DNA from 2 places in the Roseococcus sp. GW821-FHT12F05 genome. Region 2 is predicted to be linked to the other one. Evidence: predicted binding sites of a transcription regulator. Region 2 holds the regulator's gene; the other holds the start of a gene.

The links. The regulator HrcA, encoded in region 2, represses chaperone genes, less so after heat shock. The targets are predictions, from matches to a motif close to GTTNGCACTCNCNNNNNGNGAGTGCNAAC.
Positions count from the first base shown of each region.
Region 1: the regulator HrcA is predicted to act here: its motif matches at 4,274-4,302, upstream of groES (co-chaperone GroES).

Region 1 covers NZ_JBXAQB010000001.1:327,624-335,331, reverse strand. Annotated here, with positions in the region: gene AC1ROY_RS01730 (RraA family protein) at 1-606, shown strand, start outside; gene AC1ROY_RS01725 (RES family NAD+ phosphorylase) at 669-1,190, opposite strand; gene AC1ROY_RS01720 (MbcA/ParS/Xre antitoxin family protein) at 1,187-1,582, opposite strand; gene AC1ROY_RS01715 (cold-shock protein) at 1,734-1,934, opposite strand; gene groL (chaperonin GroEL) at 2,208-3,854, opposite strand; gene groES (co-chaperone GroES) at 3,903-4,217, opposite strand; gene AC1ROY_RS01700 (usg protein) at 4,528-4,779, shown strand; gene AC1ROY_RS01695 (serine hydrolase domain-containing protein) at 4,789-5,808, opposite strand; gene AC1ROY_RS01690 (LLM class flavin-dependent oxidoreductase) at 5,828-7,006, opposite strand; gene AC1ROY_RS01685 (alpha/beta fold hydrolase) at 7,087-7,708, shown strand, end outside.
Region 2 covers NZ_JBXAQB010000017.1:90,987-98,694, reverse strand. Annotated here, with positions in the region: gene AC1ROY_RS28995 (xanthine dehydrogenase family protein molybdopterin-binding subunit) at 1-918, opposite strand, end outside; gene AC1ROY_RS28990 ((2Fe-2S)-binding protein) at 918-1,394, opposite strand; gene AC1ROY_RS28985 (FAD binding domain-containing protein) at 1,398-2,267, opposite strand; gene AC1ROY_RS28980 (non-canonical purine NTP pyrophosphatase) at 2,471-3,091, opposite strand; gene rph (ribonuclease PH) at 3,139-3,855, opposite strand; gene hrcA (heat-inducible transcriptional repressor HrcA) at 4,050-5,138, shown strand; gene AC1ROY_RS28965 (nucleotide exchange factor GrpE) at 5,171-5,734, shown strand; gene AC1ROY_RS28960 (NADP-dependent malic enzyme) at 5,859-7,708, opposite strand, start outside.

The sequences.
Region 1 (7,708 bases), on a different contig from region 2:
AAGCTGCCTGTCGCGAATATCGGCGACGTGATGAACCGGCTGCAGGCGCTCTCCGGCACCTTTCATTCCTTCGGCGGGAAGAAGCGGCTCTGCGGCCCGGCCTTCCCGGTGAAGGCGCGCTCGGGCGACAACCTGATGCTGCACCGCGCGGTGGACATGGCCCTGCCCGGCGACATCATCGTCGCCGACGGCAATGGCGACCTCACGGTGGGGCTGATGGGCGACCTGATGCTCGGCCATGCGACGAAGCGTAAGATCGGCGGCGTGATCGTGGACGGCGCGGTGCGCGACATTCCGCAGCTCGCGAAGATGGACCTCGGCGTCTGGGCGCGCGGCCACACGCCGGCGGGGCCCTTCAAGGACGGTCCGGGCGAGATCGGCTACGCGGTCTCCTGCGGCGGGCAGGTGGTGATGCCGGGCGACCTCATCTGCTGCGACGAGGACGGCGTGGTGGTGGTGCCGCTGGCCGACGCCGCGCAGGTGATCGCCGATGCGGAGAAGCACCAGGCCAAGGAGATCCAGGCCGAGAAGGACATCCAGGCCGGCACCTGGCCGCGCGACTGGGTGCTGGCGAGCCTGAAGGAGAAGGGCTGCGAGGGGGCTTGAGCGCGATGACCGAAGGCGCGAAGGCGCCGAAGGTCTGAATCGCGCGCCTCATGACCTCAGCCCTACCCGCGCCAGGACAGGTCGTTTCGGGGCAGCCGTCCGGAGGGATCGTGGACCGTCACCTTGTGCGGCGGTTCCGGCCCCCAGCGCCACAGCACGAGGTTGGCCGCATCGGGCCGCGCGCCGTTCGCGAAGGACGGCACGAGGATTCCCGAGGCGCCGGCGGCGGTCAGCCGCTGCGCGATCGCCCATGAGGCGGGCTTGCGGCCCTCGGCGCGGTCCAGCGCCCAGGGGCAGGCCATGTCCGCCAGCGCGACGCCGGCCGCTTCGCGCGTCTCCTCGCTGCGGAGGTCGGTGATCCCGTCCATATCGACCTCGTAGGCGCAGACGGTCAGCGGATCGAGGCGACGGGCGAAGCCGTGGCCCATCTCCACCAACATGCCCTCGATGCTCAGCGCCAGATACAGCGTCGGCACGCCGACCGGATTGAAGCGCCCGCCCTTGAGCGCCGCGCCCTCACCCGAGAGCGGCGCCCAGGACCATCGCGGATGATGCGCGCGCCAGGCCGTTCCGCTCCATCTCAAGCGAACCCGCCGGTGGCGATGTGGTCCAGGTAGTCGCGGACGGCGGCGGCCTTGCCGTCCTTTACCAGCGCCTCGGCGGTGCGGCCGCCGAAGGCAGGGAGCGGCTCGGCGCGGTACCAGGCCATGGCCTGCTTCTCGCCGCCGGCCCATTCGGTGATGCGGTAGAGGATCTCCAGCACCTCGCGGGCGCGGGCCTGGGTCTTCGGCGCGTGGAGGCGCGAGGTGCGGTGCACGGCCTCGGGCGTGAGGCCGGCGGTCTCGGCGAATTGCGCGCCGGAGACGCCGAAGGCCTCGGCCAGAGCCGGAATGGCGACATGGCCCATCGGGTCGAGATAGCGGGCCGGGCCAGCCGGCTCGAAGGCGCTCTGCGCTTCGGAAAAGCCCCTCGCCATGAGGTGATGCTCCAATGACAGTTCAAATGACGTATTGATACGCGTTTTGATATGGCAAATCTGGCGGCTTGGTCAAGCAAAAGGCCTCCCCCGGGGATCCGGGAGAGGCCTTTCCGAAGTCCGGCGACGGGAGGCGGTGCCTCCCCGCGCCTCAGACCTTGAGGTTGACGGCCGCGGTCTTGCCGCGCTCCTCGGTGAGGTCGAAGCTCACCGTCTGCCCGTCCTTGAGGCCTTGAAGCCCCGCGGCCTGCACGGCGGTGATGTGGACGAACACGTCCTTGCCGCCGCCGGCCGGCGTGATGAAGCCGTAACCCTTGGTGGCGTTGAACCATTTCACGGTGCCAGTGGCCATCCGCTGTCTCCTGATCGATGCGTGCGGAGAGTTCCGACGCGAAACGCCTCCTCCGGCCGGACAAACAGGTGGCGTCCAGCGGGTCTTAGGAGAGCGTCTGGGGTCGGCACGGCAAGGAAGGCGGGAGCTAAAAGCGCAGAACGTCGCCGCGGAGTCAAACACCTATGTTAATCGGCAATCCGGATCGCGCGCGACGCACGGATTTCCGCGCAAAAAGAAAGGCGGCCCGCGAGGGCCGCCTTCCGATCTGGTACAGGCTTTGGAGACTTGGACTTAGAAGTCCATGTCGCCCATGCCGCCCATGCCGCCGCCGCCCGGGCCACCGGCCGGAGCAGCCTTGGCCGGACGCTCGGCGACCATCGCCTCGGTGGTGATCAGCAGCGCCGCGACCGAGGCCGCGTCCTGCAGCGCCGTGCGCACGACCTTGGTCGGGTCGATGATGCCGGCGGCCACCAGGTCCTTGTACTCGTCGAGCTGCGCATCGTAGCCGAACACCCAGTCGCTGCTGCGGAGCACTTCGCCCGCGATCACGGCGCCGTCCTTGCCGGCGTTCTGGGCGATCTGCTTCAGCGGGGCCTGGATCGCCTTGCGGACGATCTCGACGCCGACCTGCTCGTCGCTGTTCAGGCCCTTGAGGGTCGCCAGGTTGACCGAGGCGCGCAGCAGCGCCGTGCCACCACCGGGAACGATGCCTTCCTGAACGGCGGCGCGCGTCGCGTGCAGCGCGTCGTCCACGCGGTCCTTGCGCTCCTTCACCTCGACCTCGGTGCTGCCACCGACGCGGATGACGGCCACGCCACCGGCGAGCTTCGCCAGGCGCTCCTGCAGCTTCTCACGGTCGTAGTCCGAGGTGGTCTCCTCGATCTGCGCCTTGATCTGCTCGCAGCGGCCCTGGATCTCTTCCTTCTCGCCGGCGCCGTCGACGATCGTGGTGTTCTCCTTCTCGATGCGGATGGTCTTGGCCTTGCCAAGCATCTGCAGCGTGACGGTCTCGAGCTTGATGCCGAGGTCCTCGGAGATCAGCTGACCGCCGGTCAGGATCGCGATGTCCTCGAGCATCGCCTTGCGGCGATCGCCGAAGCCCGGAGCCTTCACGGCCGCGATCTTCAGGCCGCCGCGCAGCTTGTTGACCACGAGCGTCGCCAGGGCCTCGCCCTCCACGTCCTCGGCGATGATGACGAGCGGACGGCCGCTCTGCACCACGGCCTCGAGCAGCGGCAGCATCGGCTGGAGCTGGGAGAGCTTCTTCTCGAAGATCAGGATGTAGGGCTGATCCATCTCCGCGACCATCTTCTCCGCATTCGTGATGAAGTACGGGGAGACGTAGCCACGGTCGAACTGCATGCCCTCGACGACGTCGAGCTCGGTCTGGATGGACTTGGCTTCCTCGACGGTGATGACACCCTCGTTGCCGACCTTCTCCATGGCGCGCGCGATCATCTCGCCGATCTCGGTCTCGCCGTTGGCCGACAGCGTGCCGACCTGGGCGACCTCGGCGGAGGTCGTGATCTTCTTGGTCTTCGCCTCGAGCTCGGTGACGACCACGGCCACGGCCTTGTCGATGCCGCGCTTGAGGTCCATCGGGTTCATGCCGGCGGCCACGGCCTTGGCGCCCTCGCGGATGATGGCCTGGGCCAGCACGGTCGCGGTGGTGGTGCCGTCACCGGCGGTGTCGTTGGTCTTCGAGGCCACTTCGCGCACCATCTGGGCGCCCATGTTCTCGAACTTGTCGGCCAGCTCGATTTCCTTGGCGACCGTCACGCCGTCCTTCGTGATGCGCGGGGCACCGAAGGACTTGTCGAGCACCACGTTGCGGCCCTTGGGGCCCAGCGTCACCTTCACGGCGTCGGCCAGGATGTCCACGCCGCGAATCATACGCTCGCGCGCCGAAGCGCCGAACTTCACGTCCTTAGCAGCCATTTGTCACCTCAATATGTTTGTGGGAGCGAGTACCTGGAAGGGCCTGGATCAGGCCGCCTTCTTGGCCTCGGCCGTCGTCTCGATGATGCCCATGACATCGGATTCCTTCATGATCAGCAGCTCTTCGCCGTCGATCTTGACCTCCGTGCCGGACCACTTGCCGAACAGGATGCGGTCGCCGGCCTTCACGTCGAGCGGGCGGACGGTGCCCTCCTCGCTGACGTTGCCGCTGCCGACGGCGAGCACTTCGCCTTCCTGCGGCTTCTCCTTGGCGGTGTCGGGGATGATGATGCCGCCCGCGGTCTTCTCTTCGGCCGTGATGCGGCGGACGAGGACGCGGTCGTGCAAGGGACGGAACTTCATGGGGCTCTTTCCTCCTGAAATGGATCAGGCGATGGGAAGCTCCCCGGGCGGCGCCGACTGGCACTCACCGGCAGGGAGTGCCAGCGATCTAGGCCGCACTCCCGCGTGAGTCAAGACGAATGGCAGCACTCTCTGGGGTAGAGTGCCAATCGGCTGGAATAAAACGAAATTTCTGGCGACGCGCAACGAAGCCGTGTCACGCTGCCTTCACAGACAGGCCCGTCCAGGGCCGGCAGTGGAGGTAGAGCCGGCCCCGCGGGGAGATCATCTTCCGAGGAGACCAGCGCGTATGCTCGACGTTTTGGTACCCATGGTCCGTCAACCCGACTGGCGGCTGATGACCGCCGAGATTCTCTACCACATGCCCGACCATCCGGCCGTGCTGCAGACCTTCATCTGGCAGAAGCACGACCTCGCCCCGGAATTTCCGGAGCTGACCCGCTTCCTCGACTTCTGGCGCCGCGAGATCGACGGTCCGCTGCACTCCGTCCGCGTCGCCAGCGAGGCGCTGATCAAGCCGGCCGAGCTGCGCTACTCGAACGGGGTCTTCCGGCTGCACTGACGGCCCGGCTCAGGCGGCCGAGAAGGCGGGCAAGATCCCCTCCCGCAGCAGGGCGTGCCGCGTCAGAACCTGGCCCGGCACGCGCGGCACGTCGGCGTCGGAGGTCATCACCACGGTGAGGCCGAGCCTTGGCAGCAGGTAGACCATCTGGCCCCCATAGCCCCAGGCGAAGGTCACCGGCTCGTCTTCCGGCTCGCCGATCCACCAGCCGAGGCCGTAGAGCTGGCCGCTGAAGGCCGAGCGCACCGCAGGGCGCCAGGCTTCGGCCAGGAAGGCCCCGGGGATGACCTGCCGGCCCATGTGCCGGCCGCCGTTCCGGCAGCATTCGCCGAAAGCCAGGAGCGCCTCGGGCGTCAGCGCCATGTCGTTGCCGCCGAAATGGAAGCCCTGCGGGTCACGCCGCCAGTCGGGCACGGCGAAGCCGAGGGGCGTCCCCAGCCAGGCCTGCGCCAGCTCGCGCAGCGAGCGGCCCGTGGCCCGCGCGAGCACGGCGCCGAGGAGGTGGCTGGAGCCGGTCGAATAGACCATCCGGCCGCCGGGCTCGTCGACGAAGGGACGCGTGAGGACGAAGCTCAGCCAGTTCGCGCTGGAGACCCAGCGGCCGTAGAGGGCGCCGGAGGTGCTCTCCAGCCCCGCGCGCATGCCGGCCAGATGCCGGATGGTGATGTGGCCGACGCGCGGATCAGCCTCCGGCGGCACCAGCCGGCCGAGGATCGGGGCGATCGGATCGTCGAGCGCGAAGACGCCCCGCGCCACGGCGATGCCCGCCAGGGTGGCGACGATCGTCTTGGCCGCCGACTTGATGTTCGTGGGCCGCGCCACGCTCGCGCCGTGCCAGGCGCGCTCGAGCACGGGCACGCCCTGCCGGGCGACGATCAGCGTGCGCAGATGCGGCGTGGCCTCGGCCATGGCGAGGCCGCGGGCGAGCAGCGCCGGGTCGGGCTCGGCCGCCCGGGCGGGCGCCGCGGCGGGCAGGAGCAGGGAGGCGAGGGCGGCGCGGCGGCTGGGCATGGGCGACGAGATGGTCACGCCCGCCCTCGGCGCCAGGCTACTCCGCCGCCATCTTCGCCGGGGCCGCGTCGCGCCGGCGCTTCAGCTCCGGAATCACCTGCTCGGCCAGCGCCGTGATGGTCTTCACGACCTTCCAGTGCGGCATGTCGGCCCGGTGGACCTGGAAGATGATGCGGCTGGTGCCGGCCTCCTCCGCCCAGGCCTCGACCTTGTCGGCGACCGTCTTCGCGCTGCCGGCGACGACGCGGAACTGCGTCAGGATCTGGTCCCAGTCGAACTTGCCGTGGGTGTCGGGCAGCATCTTGCCGTTGCGCGCGACGAACTGCTCCTCCGAGAGATAGCCCGGCGCGTCGATGAAGCGGCCGGCGCGGGTCAGCGTGTTGAAGAAGAACTTCACGTGCGGAAGCATCTCCTCCATCGCCTGCTCGTCGGTCTCGGCGACATAGGCCATGCAGACCATCGGCACCTGGTCGGGCCGGATGGTGTGGCCGTATTCCTTGGCCCGCTCGCGCAGCCGCGCCTGGGCGGCGAGCTGGCTCTTGATCGGGCTGAAGGTCGAGGAATAGCCGAAGCCCCGCTGGGCCGCGAGCTCGATGGTCTCCGGGCTGCCGGACCCCACCAGGTAGACCGGCGGATGCGGCTGCTGGAACGGCCGCGGCCAGACGTTCAGGAAGCGGTAGGTGTAGAACTGCCCCTCGTGCCGCAGCGGGCCGGGCTCGGTCCAGGCGCGGATGATGAGGTCGAGCGCCTCCTGCTGGCGCTCGCGCGCCGTCACGGGACTTACCGCGCCGGCCCAGTATTCCATGGGCGTGCCGAGCGGGAAGGCGACCTCCAGCCGCCCGCCCGACATCACGTCGAGCATGGCGTAGGAGGCGGCGAGCCGGTGCGGGTAGTCGAGGCCGGGCGGCGTGCCCATCACGCAGATCTTGGCGCGCGTCGTCTGCGGGATCAGCGCGGCGGCGATCACCGAGGGCACGGGCATCAGGCTGTAGGGGGTGGCGTGGTGTTCGTTCACGCAAAGCCCGTCGAAGCCCAGCTTCTCCGCCAGCACCAGCTCGGAGATGTAGCGCTGGTAGAGCCGGTGGCCTTCCTCCGGATCGAAATGGGAGTTCGAAAAGTCCACCCAGAGCGAGCCGTGCTGGTCGATGTCCTCGGGCAGCTTCGTGTAGGGCATGAAGTGCCAGGCGAAGAATTCGGTGTTCGGCAGGATGGGCATGGATCTGCTCCTCTCGCGCTGGCGCGCCGGACGTCTTAGCCTCGAAGCTATCGGTAAACGCCACTTGTGGGGAGATCGGCGTGCAGACAGCGCTCGAACGCGGCAGGGCGACGCTCGAAGGCTTCGAGCGGATCGAGCTCGAGCTCAACGGCATCCGCACCGTGGTGCATGCGCGCGGCACCGGCGAGCCGGTCATCTTCCTGCACGGCAGCGGCACCTTCACGGGCTTCGACTACCTGCGGGACTGGACGCGGACGCACCGCGTGATCGTTCCCTACCATCCCGGCTTCGGCGAATCCGCGGACGATCCGCGCATCGATTCCATGCAGGACTACGTGCTGCACTATCTCGACCTCTTCGATGCGCTGAACCTCGGGCGGATCTCGCTCGTCGGCTATTCCTTCGGCGGCTGGATGGCGGCGGAGATCGCGCTGGTCCAGCAGGAGCGGCTGCGGAAGCTGGCCCTGGTGGCGCCCTCCGGCCTCGTGGTGCGCGACCCGCCCTCCACCGACCTGCTCGCGCTGCACCCATCGCAGGTGATGGCCCACCTCACCGCGCGCCCCGAGCGGCTGAAGCCCTACCTGCCCGAGGGGCATGACCTGCCCTTCCTCACGCTGCGCTACCGCGAGACCAAGGCCACCGCCCGCATCACCTGGGACCGCCCCTCCGGCAATCCCAAGCTGGAGCGCTGGCTGCACCGCA
Region 2 (7,708 bases):
CTTCGTCGCGCCGATCTTGACGGTGCTCATCGAACCCGAGGTCGGGCCGGAGGCCCGAAAGACCTCCTCGCGCGTCATGACCATCTTCACCGGGCGGCCGGTCTTCTTCGCCAGGATCGTGGCGACCGGCTCCAGGTAGATGATGGTCTTGCCGCCGAAGCCGCCGCCGATCTCTGCGGGGATCGCGCGGATGTCGCTCTGCGGGATGCCCGTCAGCAGCGAGGTCATGGCGCGCACCATGAACTGGCCCTGGCTGGAGCTCCAGATCACCGCCTTGCCGTCGACAACGCTGACCAGGCAGGAATGCGGCTCGATATAGCCCTGGTGCACCGGGCGCGTGTTGAAGCTGCGCTCGACGATCACGTCGGCCTGGGCGAAGCCGGCATCGACGTCACCGAGCTTGTGCTCCAGCTTGCCGGCGATGTTGGAGGGCTTGCCCTCGAAGGAGAGGAAATCGTGCAGGATCGGCGCATCCGGCTTGATCGCGTCCTCGATCTCGATGACGTGCGGCAGCACCTCGTACTCGACCTCGATGAGCTTGCAGGCCTCGGCCGCAATGGCCTCGCTCATGGCGGCGACGGCCGCGATCGGATGGCCGTGGAACAGCGCCTTCTCGCGCGCCATGACGTTGCGGCACATCCAGCGCATGTCCTGGATGCCGAGCATCACGGACTTGTCGAGCGGGAACTCCACGATGTCCTTGTGGGTCACCACGCCCTTCACGCCCGGCAGCTTCTCCGCCTTCGAGGTGTCGATGGACTTGATGATGGCGTGCGCATGCGGGCTGCGGAGCACCTTGCCCCAGATCATCCCGGGCATGCTGGTGTCGCTGGAATAGGAGGCGCGGCCCGTGACCTTGTCGGCGCCATCCGGGCGGATGGTGCGCTGGCCGATCCACTTGTTGTTGATGACGTTCATCAGGCGGACTCCCTCATCTCAGCGGCGGTTTCCAGGACGGCGCGGACGATCTTGTCGTAGCCGGTGCAGCGGCAGAGGTTGCCGGCGAGCCAGAAGCGCACCTCCGTCTCGGTCGGATCGGGATTGCGCTCCAGCAGCGAGCGCGCGGCCATGAGCACGCCTGGCGTGCAGATGCCGCACTGGAGCGCCGCCATCTCGAGGAACTTTTGCTGCAGCGGGTGCAGCTCCTCGCCGGCCATGCCCTCGATCGTCGCGATCGACTTGCCCTCGGCCTCGGCGGCGAGCGTCAGGCAGGAGCAGACCAGCCGCCCGTCCAGCAGGATGGAGCAGGCGCCGCAATCGCCGGTGCCGCAGCCCTCCTTGGTGCCGGTCAGGCCCAAGGTGACGCGCAGCGCGTCCAGCAGGCTCTGGTGCGGGTCGCAGAGGAATTCCTCCGGCTCGCCGTTGATGGTGGTGGCGACATGCATCTTGGCCATGGCTCAGACCCTCCCGGCGCGTTCGGCGGCGATGGCGGTGGTGCGCTTCAGCAGCACCCCGGCCACCTTGGTGCGGTAGACGATGGTCCCGCGCTTGTCGTTGATGGGCTTGCAGGCGGCGCTGCAGGCGGCGGCCGCGGCGTCCAGCGCCGCATCCTCCAGCTTGGAGCCGATCAGCGCCTTGGCCGCATCGGCGACCAGCAGCACGGTCGGCGCCACGGCGCCGAGGCCCACGCGAGCCGCCTTCACCACGCCGTTCTCCAGCGTCAGGCTGACGCCGACGCCCACCACCGCGATGTCCATCTCGGTCCGCGGGATCATGCGCAGATAGGCGTCGCTGGAGCCCTTCGGCCGCGGCGGCAAGGTGAAGCTGACCAGGATCTCGCCCGGGGTGAGGTTGAGGCGCCCCGGCCCGGCCGGCACGGCCTCGACCGGCAGCGTGCGGCGGCCGTTCGGACCCTGGATGGTGACCACCGCCCCGGCCGCGACCATGGCCGGCACGCTGTCGCCGGCCGGCGAGCCGTTGCACAGATTGCCGCCCGGCGAGGCGCGGCCCTGCACCTGAGTGGAGCCGATGAGGTTGATGGCCTCCAGCACGCCGGGCCAGACCTTCCCGAAGCGCGGATGCTCCGCCAGCTCCGCGCCGGAGACCGCGGCGCCGATCACGAAGCCGCCATCGGCGGTCTCCTCGATGGCCATGGTCTCGGCAATCTTCTTGATGTCGATGATCGTGCCGGGGCGGACGACGCCGGAGCGCATCTGCACCAGAAGGTCGGTCCCGCCGGCCAGGATGCGCGCGGCGCCCGCGGCGGCGGCATAGGCCCCGACGGCCTCGTCGAGCGTCTGAGGGGCGATGTATCGGATCTCTGTCATTCTTGTTTCCGCAATCGTTTCCGGTCCCGGCGGATCCCGTTGGATCGGGATGCAGCCCGTCTTCGGAAACGCTACGCTCGCGAGGAGAGGCAGAACAGCCCCTAATTGTCGCGATCTACCGTTATAATCTATTGTGCATAACGAAAGTTAGGGAGGCTAAGAGCGATCGGGCGGCCAAGTCTTCAGGGCCGCGCAGAGCCCTCTCAACTCAGGCTGGCGGCCGCCAACGCCGCGAAGGCCCGGGCACGGTGGCTGTGCCGCGCCTTTTGCTCCGGCGTCATCTCGCCGAAGGTCAGCGACTTGCCTTCCGGGACGAACATCGGGTCGTAGCCGAAGCCGTTTTCCCCGCGCGGCGGGGCGACCCAACATCCCTCCACCCTACCCTCGAAGGATTCCGTGTGCCCGTCCGGCCAGGCCAGGACCAGCACGGCCACGAAGGCGCAGCGCCGGTCCGCGCTGCCGTCTTCGGCCGCGATCCGTGCCATCGCCGAGGGATAGTCGCGCGAGCCGTCCGGGCGCATGGCCCAGTCGGCGGTGCGCACACCGGGCCGGCCGCCCAGCGCCGTGACCTCGATGCCGCTGTCGTCGGCCAGCGCCGGCAGCCCCGTGGCCGCCGTCGCCGCCAGCGCCTTGATGGTGGCGTTGGCGATGAAGGTGTCGCCCGTCTCCTCCGGCTCCGGCAGGCCGAGCGCGCCGGCCGAGACCAGCTCCATCCCGTAGGGCGCCAGCAGCCCACCGAACTCGCGCAGCTTGCCGGCGTTGTGGCTGGCCAGGACGAGCTTGCCGGGCGCCAGCTTTCTCACATGTTCGGGCGGCCGATTCACGGCTCCGGTGCTCGTGGCCTGCGGCCCCTCCGCCCTCCGCCGATCGGTCACAGCCCGACAGCTTCCTTCTGCTTCGCCACCAGCGCCGCCACGCCGTCGCGCGCCAGGTCGAGCATCGCCAGGAACTGCGCCTCGCTGAAGGGCGCGCCCTCGGCCGTGGCCTGCACCTCGACGAGATGGCCCGCCCCGGTCAGCACGAAGTTGGCGTCTGCATCGGCCGCGCTGTCCTCGGCATAGTCGAGGTCCAGGATCGCCTCGCCGCCCGCGATGCCGCAGGAAACGGCCGCCACATGGTCCGTCAGCGGGATCGCCTTCATGATGTTGTTGCTCACGCAGTGCTGGAAGGCCAGCCGCAGCGCCACCCAGGCGCCGGTGATGGCGGCGCAGCGCGTGCCGGCATCGGCGTTGATCACGTCGCAATCCAGCGTGATCGTCATCTCGCCCATCGCCTTGCGGTCCACCACGGCGCGCAGGCTGCGGCCGATGAGGCGCTGGATCTCCTGCGTCCGGCCCGACTGCTTGCCGCGCGCCGCCTCGCGGTCGCCGCGGGTGTGGGTGGCACGGGGCAGCATGCCGTACTCGGCCGTCACCCAGCCCAGCCCCTGGTTGCGCATGAAGGGCGGCACCCGACCTTCCACGCTGGCGGCGCAGAGCACCTCGGTGTTGCCCATGCGGATCAGGCAGGAGCCTTCCGCATGCTTGGAGATGCCCGTCTCGATCGAGACGGAGCGCAGGGCGTCGGAAGCGCGGCCGGATGGGCGCATGTGCAGGATTCCTCGGGTTTTAGAGCCTGATCGCTTCAGATCGCTCGATCTGAAGCGTGAATCAGCCTCTCGGCAAATTGGCTAGACCCGGTTGGGTCCAGCCCGCGCAATAGCCGCAGGTGGCGGCCGCTGACCAGGGGTGCGCCAATCAATGGTTGACCCGGACCCCGGCGATACCCAAGCTGTCACGAGCGATGCACACCCCCTTGAAGTCACCCTTGTTCACGGTGCCCGGGATCGCCTCTAGCGCCCTCGATGCCCGATCCACCGCGGTCCTCCGCGAGCTGGTCGAGGTCTATGTCGCGACCGGCGAGCCCGTGGGGAGCCGTACGCTCTCGCGCCGCCTGCCCCTGAACCTCTCCCCCGCCTCCATCCGCAACGTCATGGCGGATCTGGAGGAGGCCGGCCTCCTCTACGCCCCCCACACCAGCGCCGGCCGCCTGCCGACGCAGCAGGGGCTGCGCCTCTTCGTCGACGGCCTGCTGGAATTCGGCGACCTCGGCGAGGAGGAGCGGGCGGAGATCACCGCCCGCTGCGCCGCCCATGGCCGTTCCCTGCAGGAGACATTGGCCGAGGCGGGACAGATGCTTTCGGGCCTCGCCGGCGCCGCCGGGCTGGTCATCGCCCCCAAGGGCGAGGCGCCGCTGCGCCATATCGAATTCGTGCCGCTGGGCCCTGGCCGGGCCCTCGTGGTCCTCGTCCAGGGCGACGGTCGCGTGGAGAACCGCGTCATCGAGGTGCCGGCCGAGCTGCCGCCCTCCGCGCTCGTCCAGGCCGGCAACTACCTCAACGCCCGCCTCGCCGGCCGCACGCTGGACGAGACCCGCGCCAACGTCACCGAGGAGATCGCGGCCAACCGCACCGCGCTCGATGCCCTGACGCAGCAGGTGATCGAGGCCGGGCTGGCCACCTGGGCGGGCGGGGGCAGCGGCTCGCTGATCCTGCGCGGCCAGGCGCGGCTGCTGCAGAACATGGAGAATCTCTCCGCCGTCTCCGAGATTCAGGCGCTGTTCGAGCGGCTGGAGGCCCAGGAGACCACCTTGAAGCTGCTGGAGCTCGCCCAGCGCGGCGAGGGCGTGCAGATCTTCATCGGCGCGGAAAGCGGGCTTTTTTCCTCCGCCGGCCTCTCCGTCGTGGTGGCGCCCTTCCGCAGCGGCCCCGCCGGCAGCAACCAGAGCATCGTGGGCGCGATCGGCGTGATCGGCCCCTCGCGGATCAACTATGGCCGGGTGATTCCCGTCGTGGACTACACGGCGCGCGTGATCGGCCGTTTGCTGGGTTGATCCGGCGTCATCGGACGATTACCTGACGAGCCATGAGCGATCCGCAGACCCCGAACCCGGCCGACCTCGCGCCGGACACCCCCGATGTGCCCCCGACGCCTGCATCCCCCCCTGGGCCCGAGGAGCGCATCGCCGCCCTCGAGGCCCAGCTCGCCGAGATGAAGGACCGCTGGCTCCGCGCCGAGGCGGAGATCCAGAACGTCCGCAACCGCGCCAAGGACGAGGTGGAGAAGGCCCGCAACTACGCCGTCCAGAAATTCGCGGGCGACGTGGTGGAGGCTTTCGAGAACCTGCACCGCGGCGTCACCATGCTGCCGCCGCCCGCCGAGGGCGAGCCCGAGATCATCGGCAAGATGCGCCAGGGCTTCGAGGGCGTGGAGCGCTTCCTGCTCCAGCGGATGGAGGTCAACGGCATCCACCGCAAGCCGGCGGAGGGACAGCCCTTCGACCCCGAGCTGCACCAAGCGATGAGCGAGGCCCCCGCGCCGGAAGGCGTGACGCCGGGCACGGTGCTGCAGGCCTGGTCGAGCGCCTGGACGCTGCATGGACGGTTGCTGAAGCCGGCCATGGTGGTCGTGGCGGGGAAGCCGGCCTGAGGGGCTCTACCCCTCAAACACCCCGGCGAATTCATTCAAGATCAAAGTCATAGGGTCCAGGGCCAAAGCCCTGGCGGGGCTTGGCCGCGAAGCGGAGACAACCGAGGGGCAGAGCCCCTCGCTTTTACTTCACGATCGCCTGGTACGCCGCCAGCGCCGCCATATCCAGCAGCTGGTTCACCCCTGCCCCCGTCGGCACGATCTGCGCCGGCTGGCGCAGCCCCATCAGGATCGGCCCGATCGTCGTCGCCGAGGTCAGGTGCGGCACGGCCTTGGTGAGGATATGCGCGGCGTGCAGCCCGGGCATCACCAGCACGTTGGCCGGCCCGGTGAGCCGGCAGAACGGATAGAGGTTCGCCCGCAGGTTCGCATCCAGCGCCACATCCGCGCCCATCTCGCCGTCATACTCGAAATCCACCCCCGCCGCGTCCAGCAGCTTCACCGCCTCGCGGAGGCTGCCGGGAATGCTGCCCTTCGGATCCCCGAAGGTGGAGAAGGAGAGGAAGGCCACGCGCGGCGTGAGCCCCATGCGCCGTGCCGTGGCCGCGCTGCGGATCGCGATCTCCGCCAGCGTCGCCGCGTCCGGCCGCTCATGGATCGCCGTATCGGCCACCAGCACCGTGCCGGAGCGCCGCGCGATCATCATGGTCAGGCCGAAGAGCACGCCGTCATGGTCCAGCGCCATGTTGAGGCCGTCGAGCGTCACCGAGTAGCTGCGCGTCTCGCCGGTGACGATCGCATCGGCGTCGCCCATCGCCAGCATGCAGGCGGCGAAGACGTTGCGGTCCAGGTTCACCAGCCGCTGGCAGTCGCGGAACAGGAAGCCGTCGCGCTGCTTGCGGGCGTAGAGCCACTCGGCATAGCGCCGGTTCTGCGAGGAAAGCCGGGCATTGTGGATCTCGATCCCGTCCGGCAGCCGCACGCCGAGTGCCGCGACCGTCCCGCTGATGCGCTCCTCCCGGCCGACCAGGATCGGATAGCCGTAGCCCGCATTGCGGAAGTTGATCGCAGCGCGGATGACGGTCTCGTCCTCGCCCTCGGCGAAGACCACGCGCTGCGGGTTCTCCCGCACGCGCTCGTGGATCGCCTCCAGCGCGTTCACCGCGACGTCGAGCCGGCTCGCCAGCTCGCGCCCATAGCGCTGGGTGTCGATCATCGGCTTGCGCGCGACGCCCGAGCGCACCGCGGCCTCCGCGACGGCGACCGGCACGCGGCTGATCAGCCGCGGGTCGAAGGCGTTGGGGATGATGTATTCCGGCCCGAAGACGAGCTGCTTGCCGGCGCCCGAGCGCGCCACCTCCTCCGGCACCTCCTCACGCGCCAGCCCGGCCAGCGCATGGGCCGCGGCGATCTTCATCGCGTCGTTGATGGTGCTGGCCCGCACGTCCAGCGCGCCGCGAAAGATGAAGGGGAAGCCCAGGACGTTGTTCACCTGGTTGGGATAGTCCGAGCGGCCCGTGGCGATGATGCAGTCCGGCCGCGCGGCCTTGGCCTCGTCCGGCGTGATCTCGGGGTCCGGATTGGCCATGGCGAAGATGATCGGCGCGGGCGCCATCGCCCGGAGCATCTCAGGCGTCAACGCGCCCTTCACCGAAAGGCCGAAGAAACAGTCCGCGCCCTCCAGCGCCTGGGTGAGCGTGCGCCGGTCGGTGTCGATCGCATGCGCCGATTTCCACTGGTTCATGCCCTCGGTGCGGCCGCGGTACACGACGCCCTTGGTGTCGCAGAGGATGACGTTCTGCGGGCTCACGCCCATGGCCTTCAGCAGTTCGGCGCAGGCGATGGCCGCCGCGCCGGCGCCGTTGATGACGAGCTTAGTCGTCTTAAGGTCGCGGCCCGTCAGATGGGCGGCGTTGATGAGGCCGGCCGCCGCGACGATCGCCGTTCCGTGCTGGTCGTCGTGGAAAACGGGGATGTCCATCAGCTCGCGGAGTCGGCTTTCGATGACGAAGCATTCCGGCGCCTTGATATCCT